3 regions of the Nocardia cyriacigeorgica GUH-2 genome follow, and region 1 is predicted to be linked to each of the others. Evidence: riboswitches for the same ligand, from Rfam matches in the RefSeq annotation. Region 1 holds a riboswitch; each other region holds the start of a gene.
What was found. A riboswitch is a leader RNA that binds a small molecule or an ion and turns the genes downstream of it on or off. The one in region 1 is predicted to bind S-adenosylmethionine.

Region 2: linked by a shared signal. The riboswitch ahead of NOCYR_RS25980 (rhodanese-like domain-containing protein) and the one ahead of NOCYR_RS04955 (bifunctional o-acetylhomoserine/o-acetylserine sulfhydrylase) in region 1 are both predicted to bind S-adenosylmethionine.
Region 3: linked by a shared signal. The riboswitch ahead of NOCYR_RS01985 (aminotransferase class V-fold PLP-dependent enzyme) and the one ahead of NOCYR_RS04955 (bifunctional o-acetylhomoserine/o-acetylserine sulfhydrylase) in region 1 are both predicted to bind S-adenosylmethionine.

What each region holds. Positions count from the first base shown of each region.
Region 1 covers NC_016887.1:1,104,239-1,114,743, reverse strand. Annotated here, with positions in the region: gene NOCYR_RS04960 (NADP-dependent isocitrate dehydrogenase) at 1-1,171, opposite strand, end outside; SAM riboswitch class IV at 1,463-1,573, shown strand; gene NOCYR_RS04955 (bifunctional o-acetylhomoserine/o-acetylserine sulfhydrylase) at 1,661-2,986, shown strand; gene metX (homoserine O-acetyltransferase MetX) at 2,983-4,131, shown strand; gene NOCYR_RS04945 (DUF3017 domain-containing protein) at 4,146-4,391, opposite strand; gene NOCYR_RS04940 (RidA family protein) at 4,552-4,953, opposite strand; gene NOCYR_RS04935 (hypothetical protein) at 5,713-6,138, shown strand; gene NOCYR_RS04930 (hypothetical protein) at 7,392-8,228, opposite strand; gene NOCYR_RS29070 (hypothetical protein) at 8,303-8,647, opposite strand; gene NOCYR_RS30975 (helix-turn-helix domain-containing protein) at 9,583-10,419, opposite strand.
Region 2 covers NC_016887.1:5,781,526-5,792,030, forward strand. Annotated here, with positions in the region: gene pta (phosphate acetyltransferase) at 1-1,809, opposite strand, end outside; gene NOCYR_RS25945 (nitroreductase/quinone reductase family protein) at 1,933-2,439, shown strand; gene fgd (glucose-6-phosphate dehydrogenase (coenzyme-F420)) at 2,650-3,660, opposite strand; gene NOCYR_RS25955 (HAD-IIA family hydrolase) at 3,823-4,581, shown strand; gene NOCYR_RS25960 (acyl-CoA thioesterase domain-containing protein) at 4,655-5,443, shown strand; gene NOCYR_RS25965 (MarR family winged helix-turn-helix transcriptional regulator) at 5,631-6,107, opposite strand; gene NOCYR_RS25970 (DJ-1/PfpI family protein) at 6,104-6,742, opposite strand; gene NOCYR_RS25975 (O-succinylhomoserine sulfhydrylase) at 6,840-8,054, opposite strand; gene NOCYR_RS25980 (rhodanese-like domain-containing protein) at 8,051-8,467, opposite strand; SAM riboswitch class IV at 8,487-8,601, opposite strand; gene NOCYR_RS25985 (hypothetical protein) at 8,667-9,044, opposite strand; gene NOCYR_RS25990 (FAD-dependent oxidoreductase) at 9,302-10,505, shown strand, end outside.
Region 3 covers NC_016887.1:430,318-440,822, reverse strand. Annotated here, with positions in the region: gene NOCYR_RS02030 (serine/threonine-protein kinase) at 1-430, shown strand, start outside; gene hpt (hypoxanthine phosphoribosyltransferase) at 432-992, opposite strand; gene tilS (tRNA lysidine(34) synthetase TilS) at 1,077-2,129, opposite strand; gene NOCYR_RS02015 (zinc-dependent metalloprotease) at 2,126-3,247, opposite strand; gene NOCYR_RS02010 (D-alanyl-D-alanine carboxypeptidase/D-alanyl-D-alanine-endopeptidase) at 3,262-4,725, opposite strand; gene NOCYR_RS02005 (inorganic diphosphatase) at 4,924-5,415, shown strand; gene NOCYR_RS02000 (crotonase/enoyl-CoA hydratase family protein) at 5,659-6,480, opposite strand; gene NOCYR_RS01995 (YbaK/EbsC family protein) at 6,583-7,056, shown strand; gene NOCYR_RS01990 (flavin reductase family protein) at 7,079-7,642, shown strand; gene NOCYR_RS01985 (aminotransferase class V-fold PLP-dependent enzyme) at 7,646-8,965, opposite strand; SAM riboswitch class IV at 9,015-9,128, opposite strand; gene NOCYR_RS01980 (Pls/PosA family non-ribosomal peptide synthetase) at 9,329-10,505, shown strand, end outside.

The DNA.
Region 1 (10,505 bases):
CCTCGGTGGTCAGGTAGCCCTGGTCACCGCCGACGAGCAGCGCGAGGTCCTTGGTCATCTGACCACCCTCGACGGTCTTGATGACCACGTCTTCGAGGGTCTGCGCGAAACCGATCACCTCGGGGGTGTTGTCCAGCTTGCCGCGGTGCTCGAGGCCGCGGGTCCAGGCGAAAATCGACGCGATCGGGTTGGTCGAGGTCGGCTTGCCCTGCTGGTGCTGGCGGTAGTGCCGGGTGACGGTGCCGTGCGCGGCCTCGGCCTCACAGGTCTGGCCGTCCGGGGTCAGCAGCACCGAGGTCATCAGGCCCAGCGAACCGAAGCCCTGCGCCACCGTGTCGGACTGCACGTCGCCGTCGTAGTTCTTGCAGGCCCAGACGTAGCCACCCTCCCACTTCATCGAGGAGGCCACCATGTCGTCGATGAGGCGGTGCTCGTAGGTCAGGCCCGCCGCGTCGAACTGGCTCTTGAACTCGGCGTCGAAGATCTCCTGGAAGGTGTCCTTGAACATGCCGTCGTAGGCCTTCAGGATGGTGTTCTTCGTCGACATGTAGACCGGGTAGTTCTGCTGCAGCCCGTAGTTGAACGACGCGCGCGCGAAATCCTCGATCGACTTCTTGAAGTTGTACATACCCATGACGACGCCGCCGTCCTCGGGCATCTTCACGACCTCGTGCACGATCGGCTCGCTGCCGTCGTCGGGGGTGAAGGTCAGGGTGACGGTGCCGCCCTGGAACACCTTGAAGTCGGTGGCGCGGTACTGGTCACCGAAGGCGTGACGGCCGATGATGATCGGCTTGGTCCAGCCGGGCACCAGGCGCGGAACGTTGGAGATGATGATCGGCGCGCGGAAGATCGTGCCGCCGAGAATGTTGCGGATGGTGCCGTTGGGCGACCGCCACATCTTCTTGAGACCGAATTCCTCGACCCGGGCCTCGTCGGGGGTGATGGTGGCACACTTCACGCCGACGCCGTGCTTCTTGATGGCGTTGGCGGCGTCGACCGTGACCTGGTCGTCGGTCTTGTCGCGGTACTCGATGCCGAGGTCGTAATACTCGAGGTTCACATCGAGGTACGGGTGGATCAGCTTGTCCTTGATGAACTGCCAGATGATCCGGGTCATCTCGTCGCCGTCGAGTTCTACGACGGTGCCTTCAACCTTGATCTTGGACATGGATCTTCGTGTCCTCCTAGGATGGTGCCCTCATTGCACGGCCAGGCGAACACGCTTGTGAGCGGACCCCAGCTGTTCAACAGACAACGTATACGCCTCGTGTTGTCCGCGAGACGTCTGGTGCAAACAAGACAAGCGTACTGCTGGTGGCTATCTCACCGCGCGGGTAGGGCAGGGTGTGAGGCGGATTACGGTCCGCCACCGATTCCGCCGCAGGTCACCCCCTTCCGATCCCGGACATGGGAAGGCGGGGTTCGGGTCGCGCGGGCCCGCCGGTTACGATGTCGGTCAGGTCATGAGAGCCAGTGCAAAGCCCCGGCTAGCTGGACGGCAACCCTCCTGCAGCGGTGGGGTGCTCCGGGTGAGGACCGGGCTTCCGAGAGCCGGAAGCAAGCGCGCACGTAGGAGGTCACCGAGATGTGTTGTTGTCGTTTGTCGCTTGCGCACAGATAACCCCGTAATCCCGGCGAACACCTTCTGGAGCCTTCCTTGACCGACACCACCACGCCCGATCCCACCGCTTCCTGGTCGTTCGAGACCAAGCAGATCCACGCGGGTCAGGTCCCCGACGCCGGCACCGGTGCCCGTGCACTGCCGATCTATCAGACGACCTCTTACGCGTTCCGCGATACCGATCATGCGGCGGCGTTGTTCGGGTTGGCCGAGCCCGGCAATATCTACACCCGGATCATGAACCCCACCCAGGACGCGGTGGAGCAGCGCATCGCCGCCCTCGAGGGCGGTGTCGCGGCGCTGCTGGTGGCGTCGGGGCAGGCCGCGGAGACCTTCGCGATTCTCAACCTGGCCGGTGCGGGCGATCACATCGTGTCCAGCCCGCACCTGTACGGCGGCACCTACAACCTGTTCCGCTACAGCCTGCCCAAGCTCGGCATCGAGGTGTCGTTCGTGGACGACCCCGACGATCTGGAGCAGTGGAAGGCCGCCGTGCGGCCCAACACCAAGGCCTTCTTCGGCGAGACCATCGCCAACCCGAGCAGCGTGGTCTTCGACATCCCCGGCATCGCCGCGGTCGCGCACGCGGCCGGGGTGCCGTTGATCGTGGACAACACCGTCGCCACCCCCTACCTCATCCAGCCCCTCGCGCACGGTGCCGACATCGTGGTGCACTCGGCCACCAAATACCTCGGCGGCCACGGCGCCGCGGTCGCCGGGGTGATCGTCGACGGCGGCACCTTCGACTGGACCACCACCGACACCAACGGTCAGTCCCGCTTCCCCGGGTTCACCACCCCGGATCCCAGCTATCACGGCGCGGTCTTCGCCGACCTCGGCGCCCCCGCCTACGCGTTGAAAGCCCGCGTCCAACTCCTGCGCGACCTCGGCTCGGCCATCTCACCGTTCAACGCCTTCCTCATCGCCCAAGGCATCGAAACCCTGAGCCTGCGCATCGAACGCCACGTCACCAACGCGGTCGCTGTCGCCCAGTTCCTCACCGAACAGCCGCAGGTGGAATCGGTCGCCTACGCCGGACTACCCTCCTCACCCTGGTACGAACGCGGCCGCCAACTCGCCCCCAAAGGCGTCGGGGCGATCGTGTCGTTCGAACTGGCCGGAGGGGTCGACGCCGGCAAGAAATTCGTCGACGCGCTGACCCTGCACTCCCACGTCGCCAACATCGGCGACGTGCGGTCGCTGGTCATCCACCCCGCCTCCACCACCCACTCCCAACTCACCCCCGAACAACAACTCGCCGCAGGCGTCACCCCCGGACTCGTCCGCCTCGCCGTCGGCATCGAAGGAATCGACGACATCCTCACCGACCTGCGGGCCGGACTGACGGCGGCGGCGACGTGACCGTGAGCGCCGACCACAGCAGCCCCCGCCTGACGGCGGCCGAGTTGCCGCCGCCGGACGGGCGCCTCGGCATCATCGCCGTCGGGGATATCGCGCTGGAGAACGGCGCGACCGTCCCCGACGTGCACCTGGCCGTGCAGCGCTGGGGTGAGTTGTCGCCCGGCCTGGACAACGTGGTGCTGGTGGAGCACGCCCTCACCGGCGATTCCCACGTGGTCGGCGGGCCCGACGAGATCCACCCGCAGCCCGGCTGGTGGGAGGGCATGGTCGGGCCCGGCGCGCCGCTGGACACCGACGAGTGGTGCATCGTGGCGACGAACGTGCTCGGCGGCTGTAAGGGCAGCACCGGGCCGTCCTCGCCGGCGCCGGACGGCAAGCCGTGGGGTTCACGGTTCCCGGAGATCTCCATCCGTGACCAGGTGACCGCCGAGGCCGCGCTGTTGGACCGGCTCGGCGTCGAGCGGCTGGCCGCCGTGGTCGGCGGGTCGATGGGCGGCATGCGGGTGCTGGAGTGGATGATCGGCGCGCCCGAGCGGGTCGCGTCGGCGCTGGTGCTCGCGGTGGGCGCCCGCGCGACCGCCGATCAGATCGGCACCCAGACCACTCAGATCGCGGCCATCCAGGCCGACCCGGACTGGCAGGGCGGCGACTATCACGACACCGGTCGCGCGCCGACCACCGGGATGGGCATCGCCCGGCGCATCGCGCATCTGAGCTACCGCACCGAGGCCGAGCTGGACCACCGGTTCGAGAACCGGCCGCAGGGCGATGAGGATCCGTGGCGCGGCGGCCGGTACGCGGTGCAGAGCTACCTGGAGTACCAGGCCGAAAAGCTGTGCAAGCGTTTCGATCCGGCGACCTATGTGCTGCTCAGCGAGGCCATGAACCGGCACGATGTCGGGCGCGGACGCGGCGGTATCGCCGCGGCGCTGGCCAGTACGCCGGTGCCGTGCGTGGTCGGTGGGGTCGATTCCGATCGGCTGTACCCGCTCCACACCCAGCAGGAGCTGGCCGACGGGCTGCCCGGCTGTCAGGGGCTCGAGGTCGTGCACTCCCGCGATGGGCACGACGGGTTCCTCACCGAGGCCGCGGCGGTGTCGAAGCTGCTGATCCAGACCATGAACCTGGCCCGCAACGCGCGCTGAGCTCGCCGCGGAGTCTAGCTGACGCCGAGGGTGTTGATGGTGGCCGCGATCAACACGATCGAGCTGCCGAGCAGCGTCAGCGCGCCGACGTCGAACGGCTTGCTACGCACCGCCAGCAACCCGACCCGCGCCGTGGGCAGGCACAGCCGGAAGGCCGCGGCCAGCAGCGTCGCACCGCCGAAGAACAGCGCACCGCGGCGCCAGCGTTCCGAGGCCACGAACACGATCGCCACCACGATGACCAGCGCCACGATCACCATCGGCAGATGACAGCGGAAGAACTGCGTCGCCCAACTGTCGCCGGGCCGTCGTTCGGCGGTCGGTGTGTCGGCATCGGTCACGCGTCGATTGTTGCAGACCTGCCGCTTGCGGCGAGCGCTGGACATCGCAAGGGCTTTCGACCACCCCGTCGGCCGCTTCCTAGGCGACGACCGCGACCCCCTCGACCTCGATCAGGTGCTCGGGAGTGAACAACGCCGCGACCCCGACCAGCGTCACCGCGGTCTCCGGGAAGGCGTAGTGCTCGCGCGCCGCCGCCCCACCGGCCCCGAGCGCCTCGAACTTCGACGGATCCCAATCGACCACATAGAACCGCACGCTCACCAGGTCGGCCGCCGACCCGCCCGCCGCCTCGAGCGCCTTGCCGAGATTGATCAACGCCTGCGCCGTCTGCGCCGCCAGCCCCTCGGCGACCACACCCGACTCATCGACGCCGACCTGCCCGGACAGATGGATGATCGTGCTGCCCTTGGCCGCCGTGGCGTGCGCGAAGCCTGGTGCGGGCGGCTGCGCCCCCGCCGGATTGTGCGATGTGCTGACCATGCGGCGCACTGTATCCGGCCCCACCGACAAGCTCTCGCCGTCGCACCACCCGGGTGATCGGGTCTCGACGGGCCCACCCAGAATGGTTGGCGTGTTCCGACTGATGTTCCATGAGTCTAACATCATGCTCCGCACAACAGATAGATAAAGGTCCTCCAACTCCTACGCTGGGAGAGCGGGAAGCGAAGGGCAGCGCAGGGGTACCCCGGTACCGCAAGGCACGGGAACGCCCTTAACGCCGAGGAGCCACGCCGGTCGGTTGGTCGCTTCGGTTGCTTGGTACGCACGGGCACACGGGGATTACTCGGTGCCCCGGGACTGGGATACTGCACAGAGCCCGGCCGGAGAGCGCAGAGCACAGGGAACCTGGATGCCGCCCACCGATCCGCCCGGCAACCACGCCGGGATACTCCGAGTCCGCCTTAACGTACGGCTCTGTGTCATCGGATAAGTGCTGTAGCCCCTCTGACGGGCGACGGCACCGGGGGTAAGCCGGTCTACCCGTAATGGTCGCTACGGGCACACAGCGCCAAGGTAGGGAGAGAGTGGCTGAATAGCCGAATACGTGAAGCGGGCACTAAACTCCCGCTCACGGCGTCGGACTGCTTACCTCAGTTCCTCGCCCAGGCCCCGGAAGGTGTTGGCGCACCGGCCGGGGCTGACTTGTGTAGGCGAACGTACCAGAACCCAGGCCGAATCTCGAGTGAGGCGAAATCCGTTGTCGTCGAACCTGTCGTACCCCGCCGATATCGTCGCGGCGTGACTCTTACTCAGCCGTGGGCAACCCTCATCGCTGGCCTTCTCGCCCTTACGGCAGCGGCCGTTGCGTATCGGGGCGTGCTGCTGAACATTCGCGAGCAGCGACGAGGGGAGCATCGGAAAGCGGCGCTGGAAGTACTCGCGTCCGCGCTTGCAGCCCTGAACGACTTCGAGAACGCGTATTTGAAGAGGTGGGTCTCCCCATCGCCAGAGGCGGCAGATGTGGCGCAGCTTGAGGATGCGGCGTTCGAACACCTTGACAACATCGCAGCCATGCTGGAGCTCTATGGCATGAACGAGGCCGCCGAGGCGGTCTCAGCAGTCACCAATGACACTTCCGGAGGGCCGGAGTATAGCTCCGACCCGCTCGCGTTCTCTACGGCGCGAGAGGCTCTCGTCAGTGCGCGCAAGAACCTCTTCGCCTGAGGGCTAGTTCACCTGGTGCCTGGGCACTCGTGGTTCACGGGATCCAGCCCAACCGCCCTCCCTGCGGGCATCGGTCCGCCCGCGCAACATCTAGCTAGCATCTACCACGGGTTTCGGGATACCCACCACTTCGACATGGACGGCGGGACGCCGCCCGTAATCGGCATATCTACCGGGGAAATAATCAACCCGCGCGGATTCAGTACAAATTCTTGTTTATCGTCATAGAAACCCAACACATCGTGCCTGGTAATCATTGGCGTGGAGTAAACTTGACCCTCACCGGTACGCATGGCATGAGTCCGCGCATATTTTTCAGCGACCCTGAACTCACTAGTCCAAGACATACCTCGCTTGAATTCCGGGTTACAACCACGGTAAAGATCACCTTCGCCTGGTGGGGTTTCGATACGCACGAACGAACGAGCCTTCCGATACATCTCGGACCACTCGGCAGGCCCCAGATCCGTAGTCGGGAACGGTCCATGCCAAGAAATCTCGATCGCCTCAGCCAGCGATTCGTTATCCTGTGAATCCGCCGTCTTTGAACACTGCGTACAGGTCCCGTGGAGGGATATCCCCCTCACCCCGCACCAGCCCTGATGGGAAATCAGCCACGCGGATACCCGCTTGCGTCGAATCGATCAGTGGGTGCGCCCCACCAGTTCCGGGATAACGGCAAACCTTGCCGGCCACCCCACCGTTCCGGGCCTTCACCCGGCTCGTGGTTGTGCATAGGCACCCGCACTACTCGGTTGCCCCGGCGAGCGTTACAGCCCCGATGGGCGGCACGGAGTTCGCCGAGCCGGTGACCCCCCAGGCTCACCGGGGCGACGTGATCAGCGGTGAAACTCCGGGCGTCGGTGTACGGAAGGTCCAGGTCGATATCCTCTCCGCAGATCCAACACGCATTGTTCTGTTGCCGAAGCCGGGCAGCGGCCCGGCGGTAGTCCCGCCGGTCCAAGTCCCTGCGCCTGCGGCGAATATCTCCGGACGATCTGACAGCCATGAACGGCCTCTCCAATCAAGGTAACGATTCGATAACTAGCGAATTTGGCCCGGTCCAGGGCCGAAAGAAGGCCACGCACGCCAAGGTTCTGACCAGGGCTTTTGCTCTACGGTCGATATATACGGGACGGGGGTATTTTTGACGGTATGCCAAGAGAGCGTCAGGCACCCCGCCGAGGGGTACCCCACCCACCCCAGAGGCCGGAGGAGGGCAGAAACCTCCGGCCCGAATCACGCCTGGATGGTCACCACTTGACGATCTGAATCTCAGCGTCTTCGGAATCGACCCAGGTCTGTCGCCATCCGCCATTGACGCGCTCGGTCTTATTCACCTCGGTAGGCCGCGCATACGCCTTGTACTCACGCACCGAGCTGATCGGCTTGACCTCGATACCCGCCTTGAGCAAGGCAGACCACTTACCACCACGCCCCTTGGAATCCCATGCCTCCCACAGCGCTCGACGTTCGGCACCCGTACCTGTAGTTGGGCACACCAAACCCACACACTGATCGAGCGTCGTCAGCACACGCCCCTCGAGGGCGGCAGCGGCACGGAAAGCGTTGAACCCGGCCTCAATCTCAGCGACCAGGTCGCCAGCCTTCATCCACGCTGTTTGAATCTCCATCGGCTTACCGACCAGCGTGGACGGGTCGGCATCAGGATCGATCTGCTCGGCCAGTGCACGGAACTGCTGGAGATTGAGACCGAGGTGAGCACCGACCGCCTTGAAGTTCTCTGCGCTGGTCTTGTTGTACTCCTGCACCAGAGCGGCAGTGACCTGCTGCTTAACCTGCTGGTCGATTAGGCTCTCAGCAGTACCAGCGACCTGCCATGTGTGCGTACCCTGCTGGCTGCCCACGGCAGTGGCGATAGCCAAGGTGTGCAGGTCATTCAACCGGGATTCCGGCTCGCCATTGATGACCGCCTGAGTCAGGTCATGGACGTAGCTGACCTGGCGATATTTGTAAGCGTCGTAGTTGGCATCGATCTGAAGCCACTTCTTCGACAGGGAACCGCCGTTGGCTGCCACGAGTCGGGCACGGCTGGTGTGATCCTGGTAAGCGTCGTGAAATTCGTACACGGTTGATTCTTTCTCTAGATACAACAAAGGGCCGCCATTGTTGGCAGCCCCGAATTAATGGATATTCGGAGGTTCTAACCCTCCAAGTATTTAAAACTGGAGTTCAGGGATCCTGAATCACCGGCAGGGCGCATGGTCAAGGCGTCCCCGACACCCTGCTGGGCCTCCATCTCTCGCTCACGCTCGATCTTTGCGGCAAGGTTCAGGAGATTTTCCACAGCAGGATCAACTACCACGCGATCCTTGGAATGCGTGTGGTTCTTCGTCTCGCATCCAGCATCGGACAACTCATCGAGCAGCGCTTGCCTGAGGTTTTTACGAGATACCCGCGTAGTCTCCTCGACCTTGCGGACCTCACGCGAATCGGAATTGAGTAGGCTTTCCAAGCTCTCTTTGAGAGAGCGAGCGCGGTTATTCATCGGGGTTCACACTTCCTAGTAACTGTCACGTGACGGCTCACGCGACATATCTTTGATGTCCTGGGCTTGATCCAAGCCTTCGAGTAAAGGCGCTAGCGCCGACTGGATGTCATCCGCGCGCCGTCTTGTAGCTTCGGATACCACGCCTTCATCACCTAAGGCGTCGCCTTTCCTGCGTCGTCTCGCTACAAGCTGTAGAGCCTCACCGAAGTCATCTCGGTTCCGGTTACCAGACCAATAGACGATTGTCATAACCCTTCTTTTTCGATGAATTCCAGCGACTTCACGAGCAATGTCCGAAACTCTGGGATGCTCAGGTACATCCGAATCACCTTCCCGGATGTCGAGTATTTGATAAGTTCGATACGGTCGGGATACTCAAGGTCCCGCCGGACCGTCACCTCACCGTTCGGTTTGTGTTGCATCGCGCTTGATCTTCCATTCTTCGAACTTCGAATACTTCTCTTCAGCAAGGTCCAGGAACTCCCGGAACTGCTCAGGACTCACCGAAATCCGGATCTTTCGGCACCGGTCGTAAATACTGAACGTCGGTCTACGCCCGTTGCCGACAGCGAGAAAAACTGTCAACTCTTGACCCCTCACCGCGCCGCCTTTCTCGGATCAACGTGTAGACCAGGCCCGGCCGGCGGATCCGGCCTAGTCCATCTGCGACGGAATAGCCCGAATGCTTCTTCGGGGTCGTCAAGCGGAGTACCGCCCCGCTCACGGACAGCGGTGATATACCGCTGATGAGGCTCGCTATAAAACCAGAACTCGAATCGTTCGCGTTCCTCATCAGTAGCTGTCGGCTTCCGTCGATACTTCTCGAAATACGTCATTCGCCCTCCGGGCATGAAAAAAGGCCCCCAGCGTTAAAGCTACGGGCCTAACGGCTCTGTTTGGTCTAGTTACCCACCCCTAGTTATTCCAAGGGCTTAGAATGGCACGATGTTCGAGAATCCTCCGTGAACGTCGCAATCGGAATCACGGCACGAGGAACTGAAGCACTTGGATCGATGCCGCGATGGAGAGCGGTAGCCCTCACGCGTCGAATAATCGTCGGTGACTCTCGATGAGTCGGCATCATGTGTAGAGCATTCGTGGTCATCCACGAACGGATCCTTCTTGCACGACGCATACGGGGAGGCTCCGCATGGCCGAGCCGACGAGCCTGATGTATTACCCATAGTCGGGACCTCCAACGGGGATGGTTCGGACGGCTCGCCGGACGAGCCTATCGGACTTCCAGTTTCACGGGTCACTACGGGGAAGGGTCCGACCCCCGAAGGGGTTAGGTTGGAGACTTCTTCTCTTGTACCCCTCGCGTGGTATCCATCGGAGGGGTCATTAGACCCCCTCTTGTTCTTAGGATCTGTTATTTGGATCTGATTAGGATCTGATGGGCGGACATGTGTGTCCGGTATTTCGACCTCAAATGTCCGGTATTCATACCCTAGATGTCCGGTATTCTTACCGTCGATGTCCGGTGTTCTGAGTTGGAACTCCGATGCCATGCCGGATCGGCCGCTACCCTTACGGACCTCGGTGAGCCATCCTTTACGGATCAGCTCCGGGATTATGCGACGGATCTGCCGGTCGCTCTTCCCGGTATCCTCCGACAGTCGGGATTGCCCCGCGTAGGACCTCCGACCGGACCCGTCCGAGTAGTTGAAGATCGTGACGAGAACTCGGTACTCGCCATCGGTGAGGTCTGCGCCGGCGAGGTTCTTCAACCAAGCGAGCTTGGAAAACTTAGGGGTCTTTTCGGTCATTTTCAGTGCCTCCAAGCACAGTATGGATATCGGACACCAGCGCGGAGAGTTCCGCGCGGTTGAATATCAGCGTCTTCGAATTAGTC
Region 2 (10,505 bases), 1.5 Mb from region 1:
CTGGATCGGGCCCTCCACCAGCAGTTCAGCGGCACGTTCGCGGACCAGTTTGGTGGCGACCCGCACCTTGTCCACATCCGCTCCACTGCCGGATTCTCCGGTGGAGTACGACAGCATCGCCACGCGTGGATCGATGCCGAAGCGCGCGGCCGTCGCGGCCGAGGAGATCGCGATATCGGCGAGTTGCTCCGAGGTCGGATCCGGCACCACGGCGCAGTCGCCGTAGGCGAGCACCCGGTCGGCCAGGCACATCAGGAACACACTCGACACCGTCGATACACCCGGCACCGTCTTGATGATCTCGAAGGACGGGCGGATGGTGTGCGCGGTGGTGTGCGCCGCGCCCGAGACCATGCCGTCGGCAATGCCCTTGTGCACCATCATGGTGCCGAAATAGGAGATGTCGGTGACGGTTTCGCGAGCCCGCTCCAACGTCATGCCCTTGTGTTTGCGCAGTTCGGTGTATTCGCGGGCGAAGTCCTCGAGATGGTCGGAGGTGCGCGGGTCGAGCACCTCGGCGTCGGCGATATCGACGCCCAGTTCGGCGGCGCGGGCCCGGATGGTGGTCTCGTCGCCGAGGATGATCAGATCGGCGATCTTGCGCTGGAGCACCCGGCCGGCCGCACGCAGGATCCGGTCGTCGTCGCCCTCGGGCAGCACGATGCGTTTGCGGTCGGCCCTGGCCCGCTCGATGAGCTGGTACTCGAACATCTGCGGGGTGACCACCGTCGAACGCGGAACCTCCAGCCTGCGCAGGAACTCGCCGGCGTCGACGTGTTCTTCCATCAGCGCCAGCGCGGTATCGACCTTGCGCGGATTATCGGCCGACATGCGACCACGAGTACGGTGCGCGGCGCCCGCGGTGTCGTAGGTACCGAGGTTGGTGGTGAGGATCGGCAACCTCGGCTTCAGCCCCGTCATCAGCCGGGCGATGGCCGGATGCGGCAGCAGTCCGCCGTTCATGATGATGCCCGACAGCGACGGAAAGCCCTCTGCCTCATGCGCGTTCACCACGCTGAGCAGCACGTCGGACCGGTCGCCCGGCGCGATGACGACCTCGCCGTCTTCGAGCCGTTCCAGGATGTGCTCGGCCGTCATCCCGCCGACCATGATCTTCATCGCCTCGCGATGCAGCAGCTCCGGGTCGCCGCTGTACATTTCGCCGTCGATGGCGGCGCACAACTCGGCCATCGTCGGCGCGATCAGCAGCGGCACCTCCGGCAACGTCCACGACGGCACATCGAAACCGGACAGCGCCGCACACACCTCATCGAGCTGATCGGGAGCGCAGCGATTGGCGATGATCGCGACCAGCTGCGCATGCTCGGCCGACAGCTCCGACGAACACAGCTCGGCCAACTGCTTGACTTCGTCGGGCGTGCGCTCGGAGCCGCGCACCACCAGCAGCACCGGCGCGCCGAGGTTCACCGCGATCCTGGCGTTGTAGCGCAGCTCGCTGGGGCTGGCCACATCGGTGTAGTCGCTGCCGACCACCACCACCGCATCGCAGGCCTTGGCGACCTCGTGGAACCGCATCACGATCTCGCTGATCGCGGCGTCCGGATCGGCGTGCACCTGCTCGTAGGTGACGCCGATGGCCTGCGCGTAATCGATGTCGGCGGTGCTGTGCTCGAGCAGCAGCTCCAGGATGTAATCGGGCTCGTCGGTGGAGCGGGTGATCGGCCGGAACACCCCGACCCGCGCGGTGGTCGCGCACAGCATCTGCAAGACGCCGAGCGCCACCGTGCTCTTGCCGGTGTCGCCTTCCGGTGACGCGATGTACACGGTGGACGGAGCTAGGTCGGCCATATCGCAGAGCTTAGTGAACCGGTGGCAATCGGACCGGGCGACGGCGAGCATCGTGCCGTATCCAACACCCGCGACGCGGCCGAGCGGCGGAAGCTACCGCGGCGCGCGGATATAGTCCCCGGAATGGCCGAGCCGTTTCCGAATACCCAATGGGGTTCCCGCGACAATCTGCTCTCGCGACTCGCGCATCCGATCGCCGCGAGCAAGCCCGGTTCGTGGCTGATCCGCACCCTGACCCCCGCCGACCGCGCGGTGCTGCGCCGCACCAACGGCAAACGCACCCTGCTCGGGCCGATCGGCGCGCCGGTCATCCTGCTCACCACCACCGGGCGCAAATCCGGGCAGCCGCGCACCCAGCCGCTGCTGTACGTGCACGATGGCGACACCCTTTACGTGGTTGGCAGCAATTTCGGCCAGGCGCACCATCCGGCGTGGACGTCGAACCTGCTGGCGAACCCGGCCGCGACCGTCGTCATCGCGGGCGAGACCATCCCGGTCACCGCGACGCCGGTCCCGGACGAGGCCAAGGACGCCATCTACGAGCGGTTCATCGAGATCACGCCCGCCTACGGGGCCTACCGCGAACGCACCACCCGCGATCTGCGCATCTTCGCCCTCACCCGCGCCTGATTCGCGCCCTTCGGCGACGCCCGGCCACCGGGCAATCGGCGACCGACATACGCGAGCACTCGATCGACCGTGCCGAGATCTGAGCTCGCCGTCAGTGGGTGGGTTCGAGCGGCGTCGGCCGGAGACCTGTCGCCGCGATACCGGGAGATCGTGGCCCAGCCCCAGCGCCGCCTGCGTACAAGGCGCCGCCGGTGGGCTGGGCCGTCACGCTCAGCCCAGCGCGCGCAACCGCGGCGCCAGATCGCGCTGGAACAGGTCCAGGAACCGTCGCTGGTCGTGCCCCGGCGCGTGGAAGACCAGGTGGTTGAGGCCCGCGTCCAGGTACGGCTTGATCTGGGCGACGGCGTCGTCGGGGTCGCTGGCGACGATCCAGCGCTTGGCGATCTGCTCGATCGGCAGCGCGTCGGCGGCGGCTTCCATCTCGATCGGGTCGGTGATGGAGTGCTTCTGCTCGGCGGTCAGCGACAGCGGCGCCCAGAACCGGGTGTTCTCCAGCGCCAGTTCCGGATCGGTGTCGTAGGAGATCTTGATCTCGATCATCCGGTCGATATCGGCGACCTCGCGGCCCACCTTGGCCGCACCCTCGGCGACGGCGGGCATCAGCTTCTCGGTGTAGAGGTCCATGCCCTTGCCGGAGGTGCAGATGAAGCCGTCACCGGCGCGGCCGGCGTACCTGGCCACCAGCGGTCCGCCTGCGGCGATGTAGACGGGGATGCCGCCCTTGGGCACGTCGTAGATCGACGCGCCGACGGTGCGGTAGTACTGGCCGTCGAAATCGGTGCGTTCACCGGTCCACAGCGCGCGCATGAGGTCGACGGATTCGCGCAGCCGTGCGAAACGCTCCTTGAACTCCGGCCATTCGCCGGTGTACCCGGTGGCGATCTCGTTGAGCGCCTCGCCGGTGCCGACGCCGAGCATCACCCGGTTCGGATACAGACAGCCCATGGTGGCGAACGCCTGCGCGATCACCGCCGGGTTGTAGCGGTAGGTCGGGGTGAGCACCGAGGTGCCGAGCAGGATGCGCTCGGTACGTTCACCGGCCGCGGCCATCCAGGCCAGCGAGAACGGCGCGTGGCCGCCCTTGTGCCGCCACGGCTGGAAGTGGTCGCTGACCGTCGCGCTGTCGAGGCCGTGCTCCTCGGCCAGCACCGCCAGTTCCACCAGTTCCCTTGGCCCGAACTGTTCGGCCGACGCCTTGTACCCGAGTTTGAGATCCGCCACCTGCGCCACTCCTGTCGCTTCGTGCGGGGTCACCGCACATTCGTCACTTCGACCATAACCATCAGCGTGGCGTGTCGCCCAGAGCGGCCCATACGGCGGCGATAGCGGACAATTGGCCGGGTGACCTCCGCAGACGATCGGATCCTTTCCTACCTGACCGATATGGACGGTGTGCTCGTGCACGAGGATCATCTGATCCCCGGCGCCGACGAATTCCTCGCCGAGCTGCGGGCCAAGGAGATCCCGTTCCTGGTCCTCACCAACAACTCCATCCGCACGCCCCGCGATCTGCAGGCCCGGCTGCGCCACAGCGGTCTCGATATCCCGGAGTCGGCGATCTGGACCTCCGCGCTGGCCACGGCCACCTTCCTCAACGATCAACGCCCCGAGGGCACCGCGTATGTGGTCGGCGAATCCGGGCTCACCACGGCGCTGCACGAGATCGGCTACGTGCTCACCGACAGTGACCCGGACTACGTGGTGCTCGGCGAGACCCGCACCTACTCGTTCGAGGCGATCACCACCGCGATCCGGCTGGTCGAGCGCGGCGCGCGGTTCATCGCCACCAACCCCGACGCCACCGGCCCGTCCCGCGACGGCGTGCTGCCCGCGACCGGTTCGGTCGCCGCCCTGATCACCCGCGCGACCGGACGGGAACCGTACTACGTCGGCAAACCCAACCCGCTGATGATGCGCTCGGCGCTGCGTCGCATCGGCGCGCATTCGCGGACCAGTGTCATGATCGGCGACCGCATGGATACCGACGTGATCTCCGGAATGGAGGCGGGCATGCGCACCGTGCTGGTGACCTCGGGCATCTCCACCCGCGCCTCCGTCGAGCAGTACCCCTACCGCCCAACCCTCGTGGTGGATTCGGTCGCCGATCTCATCGGCCGTACCGAGACGCCGTTCGCGGACTGATTGGGGCGGGCCGGCGAAACTGGCACGTGTTACGTTTCGCAGAACGAAGGATCGTGCGAAGGGTGCCGACGGGATGATCAGTTTCTTCACCAGCGAAGCGGACCTGCTCGTCCCGGCGAAACTCGCGGTCAGCCGCTGGTCGCCGAACCAAATCGGGGGCACTGCGGTCTGCGGGGCGCTGGGCCGTCAGCTGGAGACACATTGCCCGGCGGGGTTCGTCCCGGCACGGATGACGGCCGACCTGTTCCGCCCGGTGCTGAACGAGCCGCTCGCGGTGCACAGCGAGGTGGTGCGCGAGGGTAAGCGGATCCTCGTGGCCGACGCTCACATCGTCCAAAACGACGAGGTCCGCGCCCGTGCGACCGCGGTGTTCCTGACCACCGGCTCCGAGCCGCCGGGCCAGGTGTGGAGCCAGAATCTCGAACTGCCGGTGCCGCAGCGGCGGCTCTCGCCCGAGGGTGAGCGCGGCATGTTCAAAAGCGGCGACCGGGAGTGGTCGCAGGACATCGCTGCGAACCAGAACGCCGACCGCAAGATTTCCTGGCACAGCCTGCCGCCGCTGGTGGCGGGCGAGGAGCTCACGCCGTTCCAGCGTGCTGCCATCCTCGGCGACTCCGCCAACCACGTCTGCCACTGGGGTTCCGACGGCCAGGGCTACATCAACGCCGATATGACCCTCACCCTCGCCCGCCTGCCGATCGGCCACGAACTCGGCCTGCGCGCCGACAACACCCTTGCCGCGGCGGGCATTTCGATCGGCACCGCCACCCTCTTCGACCGCACCGGCCCGCTCGGCACCTGCGTCGTCACCGCTCTCGCCAATGCCCACCGGCAGATCGATTTCACCGCGCCACGTCGCTGAGGTCGTCGCATAACGGCCGACGAAAGCCTGAGCGCGAGCAGATGCGGGCCGGCTGCGGCGAGTGCCCTTGTGCGCCTGGCCGAATCGGCAATCATCTCGGCAGCCGGAGAATCGGCCGTGGCTACCCGGCGAACCGCTCGCAGCGATATCCCAGTCGAGCGGCAGCGGTGATCACGCCGGCCCGGCCTCAATCACCCGGCGAGCCGATCGCATCTAGCGCTTCGCTGAGCCGAGTCAGGGCGGCGACCGTCGGCGCAAAGTCCGCGCCCAATTCATCGGCCAGGCGCTGCGCCATCGCGGCGTGGCCGGGGTTGATGCGGGAGTTGGCGGTGCGGCCGGCTTCGGTGATGGCGACGAGTTTGGCGCGGCGGTGGGCCGGGTTCGGGCGGTATTCGGCCAGCCCGCGGTCCACGAGCAGATCGGCGATGCGCTGCACGCTCTGGCGGGTGATGCCCATGGCGCGGGCGATCCCCGCGACCGGCAGCGGTTCGTGCAGCACGGCACCGAGCACCTGCCACCAGGCGGCGGTCAGCCCGGCCGGTTCGGCCAATTCCTCGGCGATGGCGAGGAATTGGCCATTGAGCCGGAACGTGGTGATCGCGGCGGTGCTGAACAGAACCTGCTCGGCCCGCGCGGCGGCAGCTTCTGCGGCCTCGGCACTCACGAGGCCGCCGCCCTGGCCTCATACTCTGCCAGCACCGGGAACGCCGACGGGTCGCTCTTGGCGAACAGCCGGTACCAGGCATCGAGGACGTGCGACTCGTACAGGTCGAGCTTGGCGAAGATCTCGCGAGCGAACTCCCACGGCGCGGTGGGGCCCGCGGTGATCAGATCGCCATCGGTCACCGCGGCGGCTTCGACATAGTTGTCCGCGCCGGCGTATCCGCTGGCGGCGAGGTACTCCGCGGCGCCGCTGGTGTGCTCGCGATCATCGAGCAGCCCCTCTTTGGCGAGGCCGAAGGTGGCGCCGCAGATGGCAGCGACGGGAACCCCTGCATCGAGGAATTTCCGTGCGGCATAGGCGAATCCGCTCAGTCCACCGCGATCCCACAGTTCCGAACCCGGCAGGATCAGCAGCACGCTGTCGGCGGCGTCGAGTTCGGCCAGCGCCAGATCCGGCACGATGCGCATCCCGCCCATGGTGGTCACGGGCTCGCTCGTCGGCGCGACGGTGCGGACCTGAAAGCTGCCGGGTTCACGCTGCAAGCCCACGTTGTGGTTGATCTGCGCGATCGCCGCACCCACTTCCCAGTCGGCGAGCAGATCGTAAACGGCTACGTGCACTGTCTTCGTGGTCATGACAGTATGCTGTCATATTTGACAGCATACTGTCAATGGTGCGGGCATGAAAAAGGCCGGCACCACCACCGGGCACCGGCCTTTCCGCAGCTGAGACTCAGCTCAGCGCATGCTCCAGATCGCCGAGCAGATCCTCCACATCCTCGAGCCCCACCGAGATACGCACGACCCCATCGGTGAGCCCGATGGTTGCGCGACCCTCCGGACCCATCGCGCGATGCGTGGTGGTGGCCGGATGGGTGATGAGGGTCTTGGCATCGCCGAGGTTGTTGGACAGGTCCACGATGCGCAGCCGATTCAGCACCTCGAAGGCGCGCTTCTTCGCCTCGTGCTCGGGCGCCTTCAACTCGAAGGTCACCACCGTGCCGCCGCCGCTCATCTGGCTCGCGGCCAGATCGTATTGCGGATGCGATTCCAGGAACGGGTATTTCACCCAGCTGACGGCGTCGTTGCCCTCCAGGAACCGCGCGATCCGCAACGCGGATTCGGTCGAATGCTTCACCCGCAGCGGCATCGTCTCCAGGCCCTTGAGCAAGGTCCACGCATTGAACGGACTCAACGCGGGCCCGGTATGGCGCATCAGATTCTTGACCGGACCACCGATGTATTCCTCGGAACCGAGGATCGCACCGCCGAGCACCCGGCCCTGTCCGTCGATGTGCTTGGTCCCCGAGTACACCACCACATCGGCGCCGAGTTCGAAGCCGCGTTGCAGCAGCGGCGTCGCGAAGACGTTGTCCAGCACCACTTTCGCGCCCGCGGCATGCGCCATCTCGCTCACCCGGCGCACATCGACCAGGGTCTGCATCGGGTTGGCCGGGGTCTCGAAGAACACCGCGGTGGTGGGCACCGACAGCGCCTGCTCCCACTGATCGAGATCCTCGCCGTCGACGAACACCGTTTCCACACCCCAGCGCGGCAGGATCTCGTTGCACACCACGAAACACGAACCGAACAGGCTGCGCGCGGCCACCAGCCGATCACCCGCGCCGAGCAGCGCACCGAGCGCGGTGAAGACCGCAGCCATACCGCTGGCGGTGGCGAAACACGCCTCGGCGCCGTCGATCAGCCGCATCCGCTCCTCGAACGTGGCGACCGTCGGGTTGCCGTAGCGGGAGTAGACGAAATGCTCGACGTCGCCGGTGAAGGCCGCCTCGGCCGCCTCGGCGCTCTCGTAGACGAAACCCGAGGTCAGGTACAGGGCCTCGGAGGTCTCCTCGAACCCCGAACGCCGCAGTCCACCGCGCACACCGAGCGTGGCGGGACCGACCCCCTCCGGCAGCGGCCGGTCGAACGCGCCGCCGGTGATCACGACTGCCGCCAGGGCAGGCCGTCGGCACGCCAGCCGGCGCCACCGCGGTGACCGGACTCGTCGAGCGGGCCCTCGAAACCCTCGCTGACGTTGTAGGACGGCTCGATGCCCGCACTGGTCGCCAGGGCGGCGGCATGCGCCGAACGCTGGCCGGAGCGACACAGGAACACCACGGGGGCATCCGGATCGCGGCCGTCGAGGATGGTGCGCAACTGCTGCGCGAACTCGGGGTTGCGCGCGCCGGTGCCGTCGACCCATTCGATCAGGACGGTCTGCCGGTCGATGGCGCTGGTGTCGGGGATGCCGACGAATTTCCATTCGGCCTCGGTCCGCACGTCCACCAGGACCGCTCGGGGATCGTCGCGCAATATCTCCCACGCCTGTTTCGGGGTGATGTCGCCGGCATAAGTCATGTGTGGCACCTTCCTCGAGAATCCGCACTTGCCGCATCTGGCTTCGATGCGCGCCAGGTCGTCACCCGGAGCACCCCACCGCGGAGGAGGGTTGCCGGCCAGCAAGCCGGGGCTTGACGCTGGCACTCATGACCTGAGATGAGATTGCCTGGCCGGGGGTTGCCGTGTCAAACCCCCGATCAGGGCGTTGCGCTGGGGTTCAGGGGCAGACCAGCCAGGTGTTGTCGACCCGTTTCAGGGTCCAGGTTCCGGTCGCCTCGGCGCCGTCGACCTTGCTGGTGACGGTGGCCGTCGCGCGGTCGCCGTCGACGTTCAGATCCTCTAGTTTCGTGATTTCTACGGCTTTTCCGGTCTCGCCCTCGTCCAGGCGGCCGGCCATCGGCGAGCGTTTCGGATCGAAGTCCGGGCACACCGCTTCCTCCGGCGGCAGCAGCCCATACCGCGAACTCACCTCGCCGAAATCCCGCACCGCGGCGGCCACCCGGTCGGCCTCTGTGACATTTTTCTCAACGGGCGAAACCACCTCGGCGATGACGATTACGGCGAGCACGAGGGCCGCGATCGCCGCGGCGATCATGAACGGCGCCATCGACCGGGTCGAATCGCCCGATTCGCGCTCGTCGGCCGGTTCGCGCCGGGCGTCTGCCGGATCTGGCTGCTGATCGCTCATGAGCTGATGATCCCTGGTCCCCCGAGGCCACCGGAGAGCCCCCCGATAGAATCGGCGGGATCGCGGCCGGTGCCGTGCAGGTGAAATCCAGCCGTGCGTCAAGTTAGCCTAAGCTAAACACCGACGCCCATTAACTGTCTCGACCAATAAGGTGCGCGTAAACGATGACCGAACAGACCGCAGCTGCACGCCCGCTCCGCATCGCGATCGTGGGTGCCGGACCGGCCGGTATCTACGCCGCCGACGCGTTGATGAAGTCGGATGCGGATGTGTCCATCGACCTCTATGAGCGCATGCCCGCGCCGTTCGGCCTGATCCGCTACGGCGTCGCGCCCGACCACCCGCGCATCAAGGGCATCATCACCGCCCTGCACAAGGTGCTCGACAAGCCGCAGGTGCGCCTGCTCGGCAATATCGACTACGGCTCCGACATCACCCTCGACGACCTGCGGGTCTACTACGACGCGGTGATCTTCTCCACCGGCGCCAACGCCGACCGCGCCCTGCCCATCCCCGGCATCGACCTGGACGGCTCCTACGGCGCCGCCGACTTCGTCTCCTGGTACGACGGCCACCCGGACGTGCCGCGCACCTGGCCGCTGGACGCGGAGAAGGTCGCCGTCCTCGGTGTCGGCAACGTCGCGCTCGACATCGCGCGCGTGCTCGCCAAGACCGGCGACGAGCTGCTGCCGACGGAGATCCCGCCGAACGTCTACAAGGGCCTCAAGGAGAACAAGGCCGTCGAGGTGCACGTCTTCGGACGCCGCGGCCCGGCCCAGGCCAAGTTCACCCCGCTGGAGCTGCGCGAACTGGACCACTCGCCGACCATCGAGGTCATCGTCGACCCCGAGGACATCGACTACGACGAGGGCTCCGAGGCCGCGCGCCGCCACTCCAAGCAGGTCGACATGGTCGCCAACACCCTCGAGCAGTGGGCCATCCGCGACCAGGGCGACCGCCCGCACCGGCTGTACCTGCACTTCTTCGAATCGCCCGCCGAGGTGATCGGCGATGAGAACGGCAAGGTCATCGGCCTCAAAACCGAGCGCACCCAGCTCGACGGCACCGGCAACGTCAAGGGCACCGGCGAGTACAAGACCTGGGATGTGCAGGCGGTCTACCGTGCCGTCGGTTACCTGTCGCAGAACATCAGCAACCTGCCGTTCGACGATCAGGCCGGCGTGGTGCCCAACGAGGCCGGTCGCGTGCTGGCCGACGAGGACGCCGACGGCGCCGCCCGGTACATGCCCGCCACCTACGTCACCGGCTGGATCAAGCGCGGCCCGGTCGGCCTCATCGGCCACACCAAGGGCGACGCCAATGAGACCGTGGCCTGCCTGCTCGACGACAGCAAGGACTTCACCCCCG
Region 3 (10,505 bases), 670 kb from region 1:
CACCGATGATCTGCCCGCGCGCGGGGTCTGGCATTTCCTGGCCTCGCAGGCGGTGTGCGGCGCCATCGCGGTGGCCTACCCGTTCTTCCTGGCCACCTTCTACCTTGTGCGCTGTGTCTATCCGATCTTTTTGCGGCACGGCGACGTCAGCAGTGAGGACGCCGGCTGGCTACGCAACCTGGACAAACGCTGCAACGGCTATCTCGCGGTGGCCGCCTCGGTGCCGCTGCTGGCCGTGGCCGGGGTGACGTTCCTGCCGCCGACCGATATCGCGGCGGTGATCGTCGCGGTGCGGGTGCTGTGCGTGGGCGGCATCATCGCCTTCGTCGGCACCTATGTGGTGTTCCGCGCGCTCGAAGCCGATCTGCGCGCGCTGGAACGCGTGGTGTCGCCCGGCGATCCGGTGACCAAACGGCTCGCGGCCGCCTAGCTCAGGATTCGCCGCCGTAGACCTTCGGGTGCAGGGTGCCGATGTAGGGCAGGTCGCGGTAGCGCTCGGCGTAGTCGAGGCCGTAGCCGACGACGAATTCGTTCGGGATGTCGAAACCGACGTGCGCGACCTCGACCTGAGTGCGCAGCGCGTCGGGCTTGCGCAGCAGGGTGACCACCTCGAGCGAGGCCGGGTTGCGGGTGGACAGGTTGCGCATCAGCCACGACAGGGTGAGGCCGGAGTCGATGATGTCCTCGACGATCAGCACATTGCGGCCGGCGATGTCCTTGTCCAGGTCCTTCATGATCCGCACCACGCCCGAGGACGAGGTCGACGAACCGTAGGAGGACACGGCCATGAATTCCAGCTGGGTCGGGATGGGCAGTGCCTTGGCCAGATCGGTCATGAAGAAGATCGCGCCCTTGAGCACGCCGATCAGCAGCAGATCGCCCTCGGGGGCGTCGGGCGGATAGCGCTTGGCGATCAGTTCGGCCAGTTCCCTGGTCTTGTCGGCGATTTGTTCCTCGGTGATCAGCACCGACGCGATGTCGTCCCCGTACACGTGCGCTGGTTCCCTTCCCTGCGTTGATCCGCGGTGCTCCTGCGGGCCGTCCGTGGTCACGCCGCGCCGTCGCCTCGGGGCCCGTCACTCGCGCTCGCCCGGGCGAACCCGATCGGTCTGCGCGAGTGTCAGCCTGCCATGTTCGCGCCCGGCAACCAACCTCGTCCCCGGTTCGCCGCCACCGACCGCGACCGCGCCCTGGCCGCGCCAGGCGGTGACGAGCTGATCGACCGCGTGTAAATGTTTGCCGGTCAGTGCTTTCGCGCCGCCGTCGAGCAGCCAGGCACGGATGGCCCGGCGGCGCAGGGCGGCGGGGGCAGTGGCGAGGGTCTCGCACGACAGCGTCACCTCATGAGGGCCGCCGGGCGCCTGGCCGGGCTGGTGGCTCGCGACCCGCAGCAGGTCGTGGGCCAGCTCGTCCAGCACCGCGTTGTCCTCGCGCAGCTGGGCGGCCGTGCGGCCCAGCGCCTCGGTGACGCCGCCGCCGAGCACGTCTTCGAGCAGGGGCAGTACCTCGGTGCGCAGCCTGACCCGGGTGAACTCCGGCGAATCGTTGTGCGGGTCCTCGTGCGGGGTGAGTCCGAGGTCGTCGCAGCACTGCCGGGTGACGCCGCGCCGCACGCCGAGAAGCGGCCGGCCCCACGGCGGGGTGTAGGGCGCCATGCCCTGGATCGAGCGCGGGCCCGAACCACGCGCCAGGCCGAGCAGGACGGTCTCGGCTTGGTCGTCGAGGGTGTGCCCGAGCAGGACCGGCAGCCCGTCGCGGGCGGCGTCGAGCGCGGCGTAGCGCGCCTTCCGGGCGGCCGCCTCCATGCCGCCGTCGCGGCCGACCTCCACCGGCAGCACGTGGGCCGACCGGCAACCCAGCTTCAACGCCGTCGCCGCGGCCGTCGCCGCCACCGCCGCAGATCCGGGTTGCAGGCCGTGGTCCACGATCAGCGCGTCGACCGCCGCGCATTCGACCACCGCTGCCGCGGTCAACGCCAGCGAATCCGCGCCGCCGGACAGTGCCACGGCGACTTCGGCTCCGAGGTCATGTTGGGTGAGCCAGGCGCGTACGGCGTGACGCAGCTCCAGCACGGCCTCGGTCTCAGCGAGACGGGTCGTACCGGCCGCCGGAGTCGCCGCCCCACTCATCCCAGGACGCGGCTGATCCACCGTTGCGGGTCTTCGATCTCGTCCGGGCGGGGCAGGGTGCCGGCGTCGGTCCAGACGGTGTTGAACCGCTCCATGCCGACGGCGCCGACGACGTGGTCGACGAAGGCCTTGCCGCGCACGTACTGCGCCACCTTCGCGTCGACGCCGAGCAGCGCGCGCAGCAGCCGCTGCACCGGGTTGGTGGGGCGTTTGCGGCGCTGGTCGAAGGCGGCGCGGATCTGCTCGACGGTCGGGATGACCGAGGGGCCGACGGCGTCCATGACGTGGTCGGCGTGGCCTTCGAGCAGGGTGCCGAGCATCAGCAGCCGGTCCAGCGCCTCCCGCTGCGGTTCGGGTTGAGTGGCGCGCAGCAGGCCGACCACACCGCGGGCGGCCGGATCGTCGGGTGTGCCGCTGCGGCGGCGTTCGCGCACCTCCGACACCAGGCGGGCGAGCATATCGGCCATCGGTTCGTCGCCGACCTCGCCGAGGATGTCGACGTTGGTGCGCATGTACTCCGACAGCCAGGGCGCCGAGGAGAACTGCACGCGATGGGTCACCTCGTGCAGGCACACCCAGAACCGGAAATCGCTGGGCTGCACGCCGAGGGCGCGCTCCACCGACATGATGTTGGGCGCCACCAGCAGCAAGGTGCCGTCGCGGCCGGTGAACGGGTCGTATTGGCCGAGGATTGCGGTGGACAGGAATGCCAGCATGGCCCCGGCCTGCACGCCCGCCGGTTTCCCGGTGAGCATGCCGCGGCCCTCGCCGACGCCGGTGCCGGTGAGCTGGGCCATCGAGTCGGCCGCCGCGCCGATCCAGCCCGGCCGGTCGACGATGCGCGCCTGCGGGACCGGCTCGTCGTCGAGCATCCCGGTGACCTGCCGCACCGGCGCTTCGGCGCGCACCGAGGCGTCGGCGAGTTCACTGACGACCTGTTCGGCGGAATACCTGCTGGTCCGCGGACCGGACGGGACGAGGGCGGCACCGGTGCGGGCGGCGACCCGCCAGTCCACGGCGCCGGACAACCGGGTACGCCCGCCGGGCTTGGCGGTGTCGACGGCAGCACCGCCCGATTCGGCGGCGCCGGAATCGCCGGGGCGTTGTTCGGTCGTCATTTCTCACCCACCCGTCAGGAGCATCCGCAATTACGCAGTGTGGCCGCGATGGCATCCAAGGCGGGTCTGCTCACCTCCGGCGGCCGATCGCTCGACATCAACGCGAAGGTGAGGACCCGGCCATCACTGTCCAGCACATACCCGACCAACGTGCTGGCCACCGACAGAGTTCCGGTCTTGGCCCGCACCCAGCCCGCGCCGTCCCGGTCGCGCACCACATAACGGCTGGTCAGCGAGCCGGTAGCGCCCGCGACGGGCAGATCATCGAGCAGCGGCGCGAGCTTGGCCGACAGCGACGGTTCGGCGCCGGAACCCTGGGCGGGCGACGCTCCCGGGCGCACGACGCCGCCGGGCCGCAACCCCGGCCGGGTCGTGGCGGTGGCGCTCGCCTGTTCGGTGACCTCGTCGTCACGCGCGGCCGTGGCCAAGATCCGGTCGAGCACCTGCGCGGAGATGCGGTCGTCGACCGACAGGCCGCTGGTGTCGTGCATGCTGACGCCGGTCATATCGAAGCCTGCCTGCTCGAGCGTCGCCCGTACCGCGGCGGCCGCACCGGCGAACGAGGCGGGCCGGCCGGTGGCCTGGGCGATCTCGCGGCCGATGGTCTCGGCGAGCACGTTGTCGGAATGCACCATCATCGCGTGCAGCCGCTGCGACAGCGGGGCCGAGGACACGCTCGCGATCTGCTTCGACCCAGTGGGCGCGGTACCGAGCCGCACCCGTTCGGCGCCGAGGCCGAGTTCGGCCGCCAGCCGACGGCCGACGTCCAGGCCCGGCGAATCGGAGCGCGGCGCGTATTCGACCAGTGGATCGAGCCGCCCGCCGTCGAGCATCAGCGGCTCGATCGGCGCGATGGAACCACCAGGAATATCGATCGGATCCCAGCCCTGCGCCATCGCCGGGCCGGAGTACATCGAGGTGTCGACGACGATGGATTCGATCGGGATCTGCGCCGCGCGGATCTGGGCGACCAGATCCGACAGTTTCGGCCCGCCCGGGTAGTAGCCCTTGCCGTCGGGCTGCGCGGTCAGCGTCGGATCGCCGCCGCCGACCAGCACGATCTCCCCCGGCGCCGAACCGGCGACCACCGTGGTCTGCACCCGCTGGTCTTCGGGCAGGGTGAGCAGGGCGGCCGCGGTGGTCAGGATCTTGGCGGTCGATGACGGCACCATCGGCTTGGCCGCATCGGCGCTCCACAGCACCGTCCCGGTGTCGGCGTCGGTCACCGAACCGGCGAAACCGCCCAGATCCGGATTCGACACCACCGGGGCCAGCGCCGCGGCCAGACCCGCCGCACTCGGGACGGGTGCGTCATCGGGGGCGGGCGCGACCGCGGGGAACGGACGCACCGGTACCGGCGGCTCGGCGATGGTCAGCCCGCCGTGGCGGAACTCCTCGGTCCAGGGCTTCAGCGTCACCGCGACGCCGGTACCGACCGCGAGCAGCACCACCAGCGTGGTGATCAGTCCGATCCACATCCGGCGCCGTCGCCGCGAGGCCAGCCCGCCGATGTTCTTACCCACCACGTTGTCCGCCGTCTCCTCACGCCCGCCACATCCGCTTGGCCCAGACTATCCTCGTTCGGCTACCGTTCCCCCGAACGACCTGGCGCGTCGGCGGCCGTCGGCCCGCTGAACAGCAGCAGTACACCAGAGGCAACGGAAGAAGGAGTTGGCGTGGAGTTCGACGTCACCATCGAGATCCCCAAGGGTTCGCGCAACAAGTACGAGGTGGACCACGAGACCGGACGGGTCCGGCTCGATCGTTTCCTCTACACCTCCATGGTGTACCCGGCCGACTACGGCTACATCGAGAACACCCTCGGCGAAGACGGTGACCCGCTGGACGCGCTGGTCCTGCTGCCGGATTCGGTGTTCCCCGGCGTCATCGTGGAGGCCCGCCCGGTCGCCATGTACAAGATGACCGACGAGGCAGGCGGCGACGACAAGGTGCTGTGCGTGCCCGCCGGCGACCCGCGCTGGGACCACATCCAGGACCTGAAGGACGTCCCGGAGTTCGAGCTGGCCGCGATCAAGCACTTCTTCGAGCGCTACAAGGACCTCGAGCCCGGCAAGTACGTCAAGGGTTCGGAGTGGGTCGGCCGCGCCGAGGCCGAAGCCGAGGTCGAGGCGTCCATTCAGCGTCTGAAGGACCAGGGCGGGCACTGAGCCACAGTTCCTGATCGACGGCCGATCCGCCAGGCGGTAGCCGGAGAACGATCGAGCGGCACATCACCGAGAGCCTGCGACGGGCTCGGTCTCGGTGATGTGCCGCTCAGCGTTTGTGCGCTGGGTGTCTGCCGGCTGACTGACTGAGTGCGCGGGCGCTACCGGTATCGGTCCACGGTGCCCGGCGGCGTCCGCCCGCGAGCGCTACCGGCGCCGGTCCGACGGCGCTGAGGGTCGACTCGCTCAGCGCCCCTTGAACTGCGGGGCGCGCTTCTCGAAGACAGCCTGGATGGCCTCGGTCAGGTCCTCCGACGGCAGGAAGGCCGCGTTCCAGGCCGAGACGTAGCGCAGCCCTTCGGCTACCTCGGAGGCATTGCGCTGGTACATCACGTCCTTGGCGCCCTGCACCACCAGCGGCGGGTTGGCGGCGATCTCCCGTGCGGTCGCGTGCGCGGCCTCCAGGGCGGCCTGCTGATCGTCGAAGACGTCGTTGACCAGGCCGATCTTCTCCGCCCGCGCGGCGTCGATGTCCTTACCGGTGTAGGCGAGCTCACGCAGGTGGCCCTCGCCGATGATGGCGGGCAGCCGGTGCAGCGAGCCGATGTCGGCGACGATGGCGACCTTGGCCTCGCGCAGGCTGAACTTGGCGTCGGCGCTGGCGTAGCGGATGTCGACGGCGGCGATCAGGTCCAGGCCGCCGCCGATGCACCAGCCCGACACCGCGGCGATGACGGGCTTGCGGCAGTCGGCCACCGCCGTCACCGCGGCCTGCATGCGCCGGATCTCGTTCAGGAAGTCGGTGCGCGGAGCGGCCAGCGCCTTGTCGGCCAGCAGCGGGCCGAAGGTGCCGCTCATCGCGGGGAGATCCAGGCCGTAGGAGAAGTGCTTGCCGGAGCCGGTCAGCACGATCGCCCGGACCTCGGGGTCGGCGTCGAGGGCGTGGAAGATCTCCGGGAGCTCACGCCAGAAGTCCGGGCCCATCGCGTTGCCCTTGCCGGGACCGGTCAGGGTCACCTGCGCTACGTGGTCGCTGGTTTCGACGGTGAAGGCCTGCCATTCAGTCATCTGTACAGCGTATACACGCCGGTAACGGCGGTGATACCGTGTGGGAGGGAACCTGTTATCACTCACCCGGCACTCGCCACCGGTTCGCTCTACCCTGGATTCATGCGCAGGTCACTACCTCCGGTCGCCTGCCGGGTCGCGGACACCCTGATCGCCCGCGGCCACCACGGCGTCATCGTCACTCACCCGGATCGTCCGACCGCGGCCGCCGACGCCGCCCGCGCCCTCGGCGTCGACATCGGCGCCATCACCCTGGCCCGGCTGTACTTGCTCGACGACGATCCGGTGCTACTGCTGGTCTCCGGCGCGCACGAGGTGGACCTGGACCGCACCGGCGCCCGCCTGGAAGGCACCCTCACCCCCGCCTCGGACGAACTCGTCCTCGAAGTCACCGGCCACCCCTTGGACGCCGTCGCCCCCGTCGGCCATCCGACCAATATCCCCACCTGGGTCGACAACGCCCTGTCCCGCCACCGCGAACTGTGGGCGGCGGGCGGTCATCCGGATGCGGTGTTCCGCACCACCTTCCGCGAATTGGTGCGGATCACGGCGGGGCTGCCGATCGACGTGGACTGACCCCAGCGGCACAATCGACACGGTGAGCGACGCGAAGGAACCGACCGCACCGGACACCGGCCTGCGGGTGCCCGACGACCTGAGCGGGATCACCGCCGAGCAGTACCGGTCCTCGATGCGGCACTATCCGTCGGGGGTGACGGTGGTGACGTTGAGTTCGCCGGCGGGCCCGGTCGGGTTCACCGCGACCTCGTTCGCCTCGCTGTCGCTGGAGCCGCCGCTGGTGTCGTTCAATATCGCGCACACCTCGTCGAGCCTGGCGGCGATGAGCGAGGCGGAGTCGGTGGTGATCCACTTCCTCGGCGAACACCAGCGGCATATCGCGCAGCGGTTCGCGCGCAGCGCCGAGGAACGGTTCACCGACCGATCGCTGTGGACCACGCTCGACACCGGCGAGCCGGTCCTGCACGGCACCCCGATCTGGCTGCGCACCACCGTCGAACAGCGCATTCCCATCGGCGACCACACCTTCATCGTCGGCCGGGTGACCCGGGTGCACGACGCCACCGAGGAGAAGCCGGCGGCCGCGCCGCTGCTGTATCACAACGGGCGCTACCACCGGCCTACTCCGCTGGATGAGGACTAAGGCTCAGCCGATCTCGCAGGGCGCCGCGCCGACGGTGTCGGCACCGGTGAATGCCCGGGTTTCCGGAGCGGGATTCCACAGCCCGTCGGTGCAGGCGTAGTCCCACCGCGGCCCGTCGTGCACGAGCGCGGCGATCGCCGAAACCAGCCGGTCCACGTCCGCCGAGCAGGTCCCCAGCCCGATGCTCGCGCGCAGCGCACCGTCGAGCCCGAGCCGCGCGAGCAGTGGATGCGCGCAGAATCGACCGTCACGCACCCCGATCCCGTGTTCGGCCGACAGATACGCCGCCACCTGTCCGGGAGCGAAACCGTCCAGCGTGAACGCGACGATCCCGACGACGTCGGGGCTGTCGGACCACAGCCGCAACAGCCGCACACCCGCAATCGCGCTCAGCCCGTCGCGCAAGCGGTCGGCCAGCAGCCGCTCGTGCGCGATCACCCGCTCGGCGTCGATCTCCGACAGCGCCTCGCAGGCCGCAGCCAACGCCGCCACACCGAGCACATTCGGCGATCCGGCCTCGTGCCGCTGCGGCGCGGGCGCCCATTCGGTGCCGTCGACGCGCACCTCGCGCACCGCACCACCACCGGCCAGATACGGCGGTGCCGCGTCGAGCCAATCGCGCTTGCCGACGAGCACACCCGCGCCGAACGGCGCGTACAGCTTGTGCCCGGAGAACACCAGATAGTCGATCCCGCACTCGCGCAGGCTGATTCGCCGATGCGGCGCCAGCTGCGCCGCGTCGACCAGGATGCGGGCGCCGCACTGGTGGGCGATCTCGGCCAGCCGGGCCAGCGGCAGCACCTCGCCGGTCACATTGGAGGCGCCGGTAACCGCAAGCAGCGCAGCCGGTTTCGAGCAGAGCTCGGCGACCAGGCGGCGCACGGTCTCCTCGATCGTGTCGGCCGCGCGCACCACGCGCCGGCCATGCCGTTGCCAGGGCAGGAAATTGGCGTGATGTTCGACATCGAGCACCACCGTGTCACCGGGCACGCAGGCGGCGAGCAGGTTGAGCGAATCGGTGGTGTTGCGGGTGAAGACCACCACCTGGTCGTCGGCCGCGTCCAGGAAACGGGCAACCGAACCGCGGGCGGCTTCGTAGCATTCGGTGGAGATCCGCGAGGCATAGCCCGCGCCCCGGTGCACGCTGGCGTAATACGGCAGCAGTCGCTGCACCCGGTCGGTCACCTGGGCCAGTGCGGGTGCGCTCGCGGCGTAGTCGAAATTGGCATAGGTGCAGGTCCCGCCCTGGACGAGGGGTACATGGAGATCGTCTCCGGAGACCCGGGCGAGGGCGGCACAGGTCTGATCGAACACAGCGGTCATCACGTCATCCCATCGGCTGAGGGACTCGCGAAAGGCAAGAGATTCGTCGAGTCCGCGCTTGCCGCGCCCGGTCGGGCGGCGGCCCGGTCGTCACCCGGAGCACCCCACCGCGGAGGAGGGTTGCCGGCCAGCAAGCCGGGGCTTGACGCTGGCACTCATGACCTGTGGCGAGATTGACAGACCGGCCGCGCCGCTGTCAACCCGTCGTGCCCTGCGGGTACCGTTGACTACTGGTCACCGGGGCATTTTCCGTTTGCCCACTGGTAACCCTCGTATGAAACAACCGTCTTCGAGAATTAGTTGGTGAGGCCGTACCGCCGAACAGGGCTACTGCCGGACAGTGCTGAGGAAGGTGGGCCGGACGTGATGCTCCAGCCGCAGATCGACACCGATGGTTCGGTCCCGGAGCTCGATCCGCTGCTACGGTCATCCCTCGCCCCACCTGCGCGAACGCTGGTCGACATCCTCGCAGAGAGCGCCCGCGCCCACCCGGACGCTCCCGCCATCGACGACGGCGACACCGCCCTCACCTACACCGAACTACTGGCCGAGATCGACGCGACCGTCGAACGCCTCGGCGCGGCCGGTGTGCGACGCGGCGACCGGGTCGGCGTGCGGATGCCGTCGGGCACCCGTGAGCTCTACGTCACGATTCTCGCGGTCCTGCACGCGGGCGCGGCTTATGTGCCGGTCGACGCCGACGACCCCGATGAACGCGCCCGCCTGGTGTTCGGCGAGGCCCGCGTCACCGCCATCGTGACGGCCGACGGGATCGCAGCCACCGAACACGCCCGCCCGGCAACCGACGGGCAACCCGGCGGACCGCAGCTCCCCACCCCCGCCGACGACGCCTGGATCATCTTCACCTCCGGTTCCACCGGCACCCCGAAAGGCGTTGCGGTCACCCATCGCAACGCCGCCGCCCTGGTCGACGCCGAGGCCCGGCTGTTCCTCCAGGGCGCCCCGATCGGCCCCGGCGACCGAGTGCTGGCCGGATTGTCGGTCGCCTTCGACGCCTCCTGCGAGGAGATGTGGCTGGCCTGGCGGCACGGCGGCTGCCTGGTGCCGGCGCCGCGCGCGCTGGTGCGCACCGGCGCGGACCTCGGGCCGTGGCTGGTGCGGCACGAGATCACCGTCGTCTCCACGGTGCCCACGCTCGCCGCCACCTGGCCGGCCGAGGCGCTGGAACCGGTGCGGCTGCTCATCTTCGGCGGCGAGGCCGTACCACCGGAACTGGCCGAACGGCTGGCGGGCGACCCGGAATCCGAACGCGAGGTGTGGAACACCTACGGCCCCACCGAAACCACGGTCGTCGCCTGCGCGGCGCTGCTGGACGGGAACTGGCCGGTGCGCATCGGCCTGCCGCTGGACGGCTGGGATCTGGCCGTGGTCGATGCCGCCGGAAATCCGGTGGGCGAGGGCGAATCCGGCGAACTGGTGATCGGCGGCGTCGGCCTGGCCCGCTACCTCGATCCGGCCAAGGACGCCGAAAAGTACGCACCGCTGGCAGCACTCGGCTGGGAACGCGCCTATCGCAGTG